One region of the Allobosea sp. P4_C6 genome, then DNA from elsewhere that is predicted to be linked to it. Evidence: predicted binding sites of a transcription regulator. Region 1 holds the regulator's gene; the other holds the start of a gene.
The links. Region 1 encodes PhoB, which activates phosphate uptake and scavenging genes when phosphate is short. Its sites were predicted from a motif close to TGTCATNNANCTGTCAT; they were not measured.
Positions count from the first base shown of each region.

Region 2: a site for PhoB is predicted at 1,903-1,919, ahead of AC1DVA_RS10615 (RNA degradosome polyphosphate kinase). Genes of this name have one in related genera too.

Region 1 is NZ_JBFUIF010000016.1:96,907-101,826, reverse strand. It holds gene pstA (phosphate ABC transporter permease PstA) at 1-803, shown strand, start outside; gene pstB (phosphate ABC transporter ATP-binding protein PstB) at 844-1,650, shown strand; gene phoU (phosphate signaling complex protein PhoU) at 1,736-2,455, shown strand; gene phoB (phosphate regulon transcriptional regulator PhoB) at 2,467-3,165, shown strand; gene AC1DVA_RS13810 (SpoIIAA family protein) at 3,178-3,564, opposite strand; gene AC1DVA_RS13805 (LysR substrate-binding domain-containing protein) at 3,618-4,544, opposite strand; gene argH (argininosuccinate lyase) at 4,641-4,920, shown strand, end outside.
Region 2 is NZ_JBFUIF010000011.1:62,154-67,073, forward strand. It holds gene AC1DVA_RS10605 (AI-2E family transporter) at 40-1,149, shown strand; gene AC1DVA_RS10610 (P-loop NTPase family protein) at 1,157-1,855, shown strand; gene AC1DVA_RS10615 (RNA degradosome polyphosphate kinase) at 1,979-4,174, shown strand; gene ppx (exopolyphosphatase) at 4,110-4,920, shown strand, end outside.

The sequences.
Region 1 (4,920 bases):
TGATGAAGATCATCGCCACCGGCTTCACCTTCTGCGCCATCTTCGTGCTGTTCTGGATCCTCGGCATGCTGGTGGTGAAGGGCATCGGCGGGCTCTCGCTCGCGACCTTCACCGAGGTCACGCCCGGCCCCGGCTCTCAAGGCGGCGGCCTCGCCAACGCCATCGTCGGTTCGGTGGTGCTGACCTTCCTGGGCATCGCCATCGCCACGCCGATCGGCGTGCTGGCGGGGACATGGCTCGCCGAGTACGGCAGGCGCTCGAAGCTCGCGAACCTGATCCGCTTCATCAACGACATTCTGCTCTCGGCGCCGTCGATCCTGATCGGCCTGTTCGTCTACGTCCTGCTGGTCGAGCCGTTCCGCGGCTATTCCGGCTGGGCCGGCGGCGTCGCGCTCGGCATCATCGCGATCCCCGTCATCGTGCGCACCACCGAGGACATGCTGAGTCTCGTGCCCGGCCCGCTGCGCGAGGCCGGAGCCGCTCTCGGCGCGCCGCCCTCGGTCGTCATCACCAGCGTGACCTGGCGGGCGGCCAAGGCCGGCATGGTCACCGGCATTCTGCTGGCGCTCGCCCGCATCGCCGGCGAGACCGCGCCGCTGATCTTCACCGCGCTCAACAACAATTTCTGGTTCTCGGCGAACCTCGTCGGGGGCGTCTCGAACCTGCCCGTGACGATCTACCAGTTCGCCTCGGCCCCTTACGAGAACTGGCAGCAGCTGGCCTGGGCCGGCTCGCTCATCATCACCATGTCGATCCTGCTGCTCTCGATCGTTGCCCGCCGCATCGTCAGCGGCGGCAAGTAGAGCTTGAATCCAACCCGGTCGCGTCTGATCCTGAAGGACCATGTCGATGCTTTCGACCCTTGAACTCTCCCCGCAATCGCTCGATGCCGAGGCGCCCGTCCGGATCGCGGTGAAAAACCTCGATTTCTACTACGGCGAGCACAAGGCGCTGAAGAACATCAATCTCGACTTCCGCGACCGGCACGTCACGGCGCTGATCGGCCCTTCCGGCTGCGGCAAGTCGACCCTGCTGCGCATCTTCAACCGGATCTACTCGCTCTATCCCGAGCAGAGGGCGACCGGCGAGATCCTGCTCGACGGGCGCAACATCATCTCCAACGATGTCGACGTGAACGAGCTGCGCTCGCGCGTCGGCATGGTGTTCCAGAAGCCGACGCCGTTTCCGATGTCGATCTACGACAACGTCGCCTTCGGCATCCGGCTCTATGAGAGGCCGCCTAAGTCCGAGCTCGACGACCGCGTCGAAGGCGCCCTGCGCCGCGCCGCGCTCTGGGACGAGGTCAAGGACAAGCTGAAGAGCTCCGGCATGGGCCTCTCCGGCGGCCAGCAGCAGCGCCTGTGCATCGCGCGCACCATCGCGCAGAAGCCGGAGGTGATCCTGTTCGACGAGCCGACCTCGGCGCTGGATCCTATCTCGACCGGCAAGATCGAGGACCTGCTGGAGCAGCTGAAGAGCGACTTCACCATCGCCATCGTCACCCACAACATGCAGCAGGCGGCCCGCATCTCGCAGTACACCGCCTTCATGTATCTGGGCGAGGTCATCGAGTTCGCGCCGACCAACACGATCTTCATGAACCCCGGCAAAAAGCAGACGCAGGACTACGTCACCGGCCGTTTCGGCTGAGCGGCGACGGACTTCTTTGTTTTATCGCATTTTCATCGCGCGAACCGGTGCCCACTTCGCTTGAAAATGCTTCGAGGATAACGCCATGACCGATCACATCGTCCGTTCCTACGACACCGATCTCGAGGGCATCCGCCGCAGCCTCGCCGAAATGGGCGGCATGGCCGAGCGCATGCTGGGCGATTCCACCGTCGCCCTGGTGCGCCGCGACACCGCGCTCGCCCAGAAGATCATCTCGGCCGACCAGCGCCTCGACAATCTCCAGCGCGAGGTCGAGGAGAAGGCGGTGCTGACCATCGCCCGGCGCCAGCCGCTCGCCAACGATCTGCGCGAGCTGATCTCGGCGATCCGCATCGCGGCGGATGTCGAGCGCGTCGGCGATCTCGCCAAGAACATCGCCAAGCGGGCCGTCGCCATCGCCGGGCAGTTCCAGCCGCCGCATCGCGCGGTCGTCGGCCTCGAGCATATCAGCCGCCTCGTCCAGGCGCAGCTCAAGGACGTGCTCGACGCCTATGCCGCCGGCAACGAGCAGAAGGCGCTCGAGGTTTGGCGCCGCGACGACGAGATCGACGCGCTCTACACCTCGCTGTTCCGCGAGCTCCTGACCTATATGATGGAAGATCCGCGCAACATCACGTTCTGCACGCATCTGCTGTTCTGCGCGAAGAACATCGAGCGCATCGGCGACCACACCACCAACATCGCCGAGACAATCCATTATCTCATCACCGGCGACTCGCTCGACGTGAACCGGCCGAAGCTCGACACGACCAATATCGAGGTCGAGGCGATCACGGGCAGCTGAGGCAAGACATCATGGCCGCACGCATCCTGATCGTCGAGGACGAGGAGCCGCTCACCCTGCTGCTGCGCTACAACCTCGAGGCCGAGGGCTTCGAGGTCGACAGCGTCGCGCGCGGGGACGATGCGGAGCTGCATCTGCGCGACCACACGCCCGATCTCGTGCTGCTCGACTGGATGCTGCCCGGCCTCTCCGGCATCGAGCTCTGCCGGCGGCTGCGCTCGCGGCGCGACACCGAGCGCGTGCCGATCATCATGCTGACGGCGCGCGGCGAGGAGACCGAGCGGGTACGCGGCCTTGCGACCGGCGCCGACGACTACGTCGTCAAGCCGTTCTCGCTGCCGGAACTGATCGCGCGCATCCAGGCGCTTCTTCGCAGGGCGAAGCCAGGTCACGTCGCGGGGCTGCTGGCCGCGGGCGATCTCGAACTCGACCGCACGACCCGGCGCGTCCGCCGCGCCGGCAGCGAGCTGCATCTCGGGCCGACCGAGTTCCGGCTGCTCGAATTCCTGATGCAGGCACCGGGGCGGGTCTATTCGCGCGCCCAGCTTCTCGATGCCGTCTGGGGCCGCGACGTCTATATCGACGAGCGCACGGTCGACGTCCATGTCGGGCGGCTGCGCAAGGCAATCACGCCTGCCAACACCAAGGACCCGCTGCGCACGGTGCGCGGCGCCGGCTACGCCTTCGACGAGACCTTCGCGCGCAGCTGACGCGCGCGATCGTCAGGCGTTGGGACCGCCCTCGATATCGCCGGCCCAGGCCAGCGCGGTGTCGTACTCCTCCGGCTTGAACGTGCGCACCGTGACGAAGGGGATCGCGGGGTTGAGCAGGTCGACGAAGGCGGCGAGCCAGCTCTTGTCGGTGACCACGGCCTCGCGGGGAAAACGCTGGAGTTCCCAGAGCTTGCCAAGGCTGTAGCGCGCATCCTTCCAGGCGGCGGCCAATGTCATGTCGGTGAAATCGGTGAAGTCGGCGAGGATGCCGATCTTCTCGTGGCGGCCAAGCTTCGCATCGATATCGGCCATGATCTGATCGAGATCATCGGCCGTCAGCGTCCGCGACAGGCGGTAGGCGCCGACATGGTCGGGGGCGGGCAGAATGGTGAGCATGTCTCCTCCTCGGCGAAGACAACGCCCCGCCCGGAGGGAAGTTTCGCGGGAAATCAGTCTGCGGCGGAAGGCGCCCGTGTCGCGGCGTCGAACTGCCCGGCTTCGCTGAGCAGCCAGGTGACGAATTCGTCGAGGCCGGGGCGATCCGGCTGGCCGAGCGGGCGGGTGAGCCAGCAGCCGGTTGCGCTCGTGAAGCCGAGACCGAGCGGGTTGACGAGCGCGCCGGAGGCCAATTCATCGGCCACATAGCAGCGCGGCGTCAGGGCGACGCCGAGCCCGGCGACGGCGGCGCTGGTAATCACGGAATAGTAGCCGTAGCGCACGGTGTGCTCGGGCACAGCGCCGCGCAGGTCGTGGGCCTCGGTGAACTCGGCCCAGAAGGTCGGCATCTGATAGTGCTGGAGCAGCGTCATCTTCTGGATGTCGGCGGCGCGGCGGAAACCGCCCATGCGTTCGATCAGGCTCGGCGCGGCGACGAGGGCGACGTCGCGGCCGAACAGGTAGTGCGCCTCCCTGCCGGTCCAGGGCGGGACGCCGTGGGCGATATCGAGATCGGGCTCTTCGGTCTCGCTCTCGCTGACATAGTTGGTGAACTGCACGTCGACGCCGGGATGAGCCTCGGCGAAGGCGGGAAAGCGCCCCATCAGCCAGCGCTCGCCGACGATGGCGACCATGTGCAGCCGGATCGGCCGGGCGACCGCGGAGCGCTCGGCCAGGCGCCGCGCGCCGCGATCCATCTGCTCCAGCGCCGCTTCGGCATAGGGCAGATAGATCGCGCCGGCCTCGGTCAGCTTCAGGCCGAGCGGGCTGCGATCGAACAGCACGGCGCCGAGATGATGCTCCAGCGAGAGGATCTGCTTGGAGACGGCGCTCTGGGTGAGGTTGACCGCCTGCGCGGCGCGGGCCGTCGAGCCCAGTCGTGCGACGGTGGTGAAGGCCCGCAGGGCGGTCGATGACGGGGGAGGCCGACCGGCAGCCATGGGGTATTCCTTTTCGGACTATCTCTGCGGAGATCGTTTCGTTTGCCGGCCTCTCGGTCAAGAGGCCATTCTTCCGCTAGGGGAGGAACGAGCATCATGAACCAGACGACCCGCCTGTGGGGCGGACGTTTCCGCAAGCCGCCGGATGCGCGGTTGATGAAGCTCTCCAGCGCAGCCGGCGAGCACGCCAGGCTGGTGCCTCAGGATGTCGCCGGCGGCAAGGCGCATGCGGCCGAACTCGGGCGCGCCGGGCTGCTGACGGCCTCGGAACTCGACACCATCCTGACCGCCCTCGACGCGATCGCACGGGACACGGTCGAAGGGCGCATCGCGCCGGGACCGCAGGACGAGGACGTCCACACCTTCATCGAGCGCA
Region 2 (4,920 bases), on a different contig from region 1:
TCCCCTTCCGCCGGCCGGAGACGCGAAAGAGGCTGATCGATGACGTTGCAACGCCAGATCGGCTTTTGGCTCGGGTCCCTCCTGGTTTTCATCCTCCTGCTGGTGGTGCTGCGGGATATTCTGCTGCCCTTCATCGCCGCATTGGCGCTCGCCTATCTGCTCGATCCGCTGGCCGACAGGCTGGAGCGGATGGGCATGAACCGGCTTACGGCGACCATCGTCATCCTGGTCGTCTTTCTGATCATCTTCGTACTGGCGCTCGTGCTGCTGGCGCCGCTGCTGGGACGGCAGCTGGCCGGGCTCGTCGAGAGATTGCCCGCCGATGCCGCCAAGCTCCAGGCGCTCGCGATGGAGAAGGGCGCCCCCTGGCTCGAGCGTTTCGGTGGCGGAAACCTGCAGCAGGAAGCGCAGAACTCGCTTGGCAACCTCGTCGGCGAGGCGACGAAATGGGTCGGCGGCCTGCTTCAGTCGCTCTGGAGCGGCGGCACCGCCATCGTCGGCGTGTTCTCGCTCCTGGTGCTGACGCCGGTCATCGCCTTCTATCTGCTGGTCGACTGGGACCGGATGGTCGCGACCGTCGACAGCTGGCTGCCGCGCGACCACCGCGACACCATTCGCGGGCTATTGCACGAGATGGATCTGGCCATCGCCGGCTTCCTGCGCGGCCAGGCCCTGGTCTGCGTGCTGCTCGGCAGCTTCTATGCGATCGGACTCAGCGTGATCGGCGTCAATTTCGGCGCCCTGATCGGCATCATCTCGGGCTTCCTCTCCTTCATTCCCTATGTCGGCTCGCTCACGGGCCTCGTGCTGTCGGTCGGCGTCGCCATCGTGCAGTTCTGGCCGGACTGGACCTGGCCGCTGGTGACGCTCGGCGTCTTCTTTGCCGGGCAGTTCCTCGAAGGAAACATCTTCCAGCCGAAATTCGTCGGCGATTCGATCGGTGTGCATCCGGTCTGGCTGATGTTCGCGCTACTTGCCTTCGGCACGCTGTTCGGGTTCGTCGGATTGCTACTCGCGGTGCCGCTTGCGGCGGTCATCGGCGTGCTCTGCCGCTTCGCGCTCAGGGAATATCTGGCCAGCAAGCTCTACCATGGCAGCGAAACGACGCGCACGGCCCGGACGAGGGCGCGCGCCGACGCCGATCTCTGATCCGATCATGTCCGACATACCGTCGCGCCCGCGCCAGCTCGCCTTCGACCTGCCCGTCGACAGCCGCCATGGCGTCGAGGATTTTCTGGTCGGCCCGTCGAATGAGGCGGCCTACGGGCTCGTCGAAAGCTGGCCGCAATGGCCGGATGCCTGGCTGCGCCTGACCGGGCCCGAAGGCGCCGGCAAGACCCATCTCGCCGCCATCTGGGCCCGCGCCGCCCATGCCTGGACGCTTTCCGCCGTCGAATTGAGCGAGGCTAAGGTGCCGCATCTGGTCTCGGGCGGCGCGCTGGTGATCGAGGATTGCGATGCCGGCCCGATCGACGAGGCCGCGCTGTTCCATCTGATGAACGCGGTCAAGGCGCGCGGCGGCTCGCTGCTCCTGACGGCGCGCCGCCAGCCCGATCTTTGGGGCCTGCGCGTGCCCGACCTGCTGTCACGGCTGCGGCTGGCGCCGAGCGCTACCATCGAACCGCCCGATGACGGGCTTCTGCGAGCTGTCCTGGTCAAGCTTTTCATCGACCGGCAGCTCGTCGTCGACACCGCCGTGATTGAAGCCCTCGCCTTGAGGATGGAGCGCTCCTTCGCCGCCGCCCGGCAGGTCGTCGACCGTCTCGATCGCGTCGCGCTGGAGCGCGGCCGGCGGGTGACGCGCCTGCTCGTGCAGGAGGTGCTGGCGGAACTCTTCCCGGAAGAGCCGGGTTGAGCGATCGCGGGCAAGACCGACATGTCTCGGCGTGAAATCATGTCGCCTGTCATTGAAACGTCACGCTAGAATGGCTTCAACGGCRCCATGAGCGAAAAAGCGACCAGGACGCGGGTGAAGCGCATGAATCTCGATACCGTGACCGACGAGCCGGAGCGGCTCACCGGCGAGACCGACTCGCTGGCGCTGCGTCAGCAGCCCGGGCGCTTCATGAATCGCGAGCTCAGCTGGCTGCAGTTCAATCGCCGCGTCATGGAAGAGGCCTCGAACCGCAGCCATCCATTGCTGGAGCAGCTGCGTTTCCTCTCGATCTCGGCGAACAATCTCGACGAGTTCTTCATGGTCCGCGTCTCCGGCCTGCGCGAGCAGCTCAAGGCCGGCGTTGTCACCCGCAGCCAGGATGGGCTGACCCCGGCCGAGCAGCTCGTTGCGATCGGCGAGGCCGTCCACGCACTGACCGGCGACCAGCAGGCCCGCTGGGCCGAGCTGCGGCACGATCTGCATGAGAACCGCATCCACCTGCTGCAGCCCGCCGATATCGGCTCGCAGGATCGGATCTGGCTCGAGGACTATTTCCTCAACTACGTCTTCCCGGTGCTGACGCCGCTGGCTATCGACCCGGCGCACCCGTTCCCCTTCATCCCCAACCTCGGCTTCACCATCGCGCTGGCGCTGGAGCGCAAGAACGACGGGCGCCAGCTCGACGCGCTGATCCGCGTGCCGATCAAGATCGATCGCTTCATCGAATTGCCCGATCTTGCCCGCGAAGGCCTGCATCGCTTCATCACGCTCGAGGATGCGATCTCGCTCTTCATCGGCAAGCTCTTCCCGGGCTACGAGGTCAAGGGAACCGGCTCCTTCCGCGTCATCCGCGACTCCGATCTCGATATCGAGGAGGAGGCGGAGGACCTCGTCCGCGTCTTCGAGACGATGCTGAAGCAGCGCCGACTCGGCGTCGTCATCCGGCTCGAGCTTTCGCTCGGCATGCCCGACCATCTGCGCCGGCTGATCGTGCGCGAACTCAAGGTCGATGCCGACGAGATCGTCGAGGTCGACGGCATGATCGGACTGAACGAGCTTTCCCAGCTCGTCGGCGTCGACCGGTCGGACCTGAAGTTCAAGCCTTACAACGCCCGCTTCCCGGAGCGCATCCGCGAGCATGGCGGCGATTGCTTCGCCGCGATCCGCCAGAAGGACCTGCTCGTCCACCACCCCTACGAGAGCTTCGACGTCGTCGTGCAGTTCCTGCAACAGGCGGCGCGCGATCCCAACGTCGTCGCGATCAAGCAGACGCTCTACCGCACCTCCGCGAACTCGCCGATCGTCAAGGCGCTGACGGAAGCAGCCGAGGCCGGTAAGTCCGTCACCGCGCTGGTCGAGCTCAAGGCCCGCTTCGACGAAGAGGCGAACATCCGCTGGGCCAAGGAGATGGAGCGCGCCGGCGTCCAGGTCGTCTACGGCTTCATCGAGCTCAAGACCCACGCCAAGCTCTCGCTGGTCGTGCGCCGCGAGGCGGGCCAGCTCGTCAGCTACTGCCATATCGCGACCGGCAACTATCACCCGATCACGGCGCGCATCTATACCGACGTCTCTTTCTTCACCGCCGACCCGGTGATCGCGCAGGATGTCGCGCGCGTCTTCAACTTCATCACCGGCTATGCCGAGCCCGACGGGCTGGAGCGCATGGCCATCTCGCCGACCGGCCTGAAGCAGCGGCTGCTCGCCGACATCGCCGAGGAGGTCGCGCATGTGAAGGCCGGCCGCAAGGGCGCGATCTGGGGCAAGTGTAACTCGCTGGTCGATCCCGAGATCATCGACGCGCTCTATGATGCCAGCCAGGCCGGCGTCGAGATCGACTTCGTCGTGCGCGGCATCTGCTGCCTGCGGCCGGGTGTGCCCGGCCTGTCGGACAACATCCGCGTCAAGTCGATCATCGGCCGCTTCCTCGAGCACACCCGCATCTACGCCTTCGGCGCCGGCCACGGCCTGCCCTCGGCCAAGGCCAAGGTCTCGATCTCATCGGCGGACCTGATGCCGCGCAACCTCGATCGCCGGGTCGAGGCGCTGACGCCGATTCTGAACCCGACGGTGCATCAGCAGTTGCTCGATCAGATTATGTTGGCCAACCTGCTCGACAACGAGCAGAGCTGGACGATATTGGCCGATGGCGGCTCGCGCCGCATTGTCCCGGCGGCGAACGAAGAGCCGTTCAACGCGCATAAGTACTTCATGACAAACCCGAGTCTGTCTGGACGTGGAAAATCGCTCTCCAATTCAAGTCCCCGTTCCCTCACGCGCCGGGGAGGCCGTAAAGCCTGAGCTCAGGCACGCGCCGGGGCGGCTTGCGCTCTCCGACACCATTGCCATCGTCGATATCGGCTCGAACTCGGTCCGCCTCGTCGTCTACGAGATGCTGGCGCGGGCGCCTTCGCAGGTCTTCAACGAGAAGGAGATGGCGGGGCTTGGCCGGCAGGTCGCCTCGACCGGCCGGCTCGCCGAGGATGCGATCGATAAGGCGATCCACGCGCTCGTGCGCTTTCGCATCCTCTGCGAGGCGATGCATGTCGGCGAGATTCGCGTCATCGCCACCGCCGCGGCGCGCTATGCCGAGAACGGGCCGGACTTCATCGCCCGCGCCGAGAAGGCGGTCGGCCAGCCGATCGAGCTGATCTCCGGCGGCCGCGAGGCGATTCTCTCGGGGCTCGGCGTGATCTCCGGTTTCGATGCCCCCGACGGGGTCGTCGGCGATCTCGGCGGCGGCAGCCTGGAGCTGATTTCCGTCAAGAACGGCGCAGTGGGGAAGGGCGCCAGCGTGCCGCTCGGCGGCCTCGCGCTGCTCGATCGCTCGAAGGGCTCGATCCGGGCGGCCGAGAAGATCGTCCGGGACGAGCTCGACAAGCTGCCGCAGCTCGCTGCGATGAAGGGCCGCGACTTCTACGCCGTCGGGGGGACCTGGCGTGCGCTGGCGACGCTGCACCAGCGACGCGCGAATTACCCCCTCAACGTCATGCATGGCTATGCCATTCCGCCGAAGGATGCGGCCGATTTCGCCAAGCTGGTCGAGC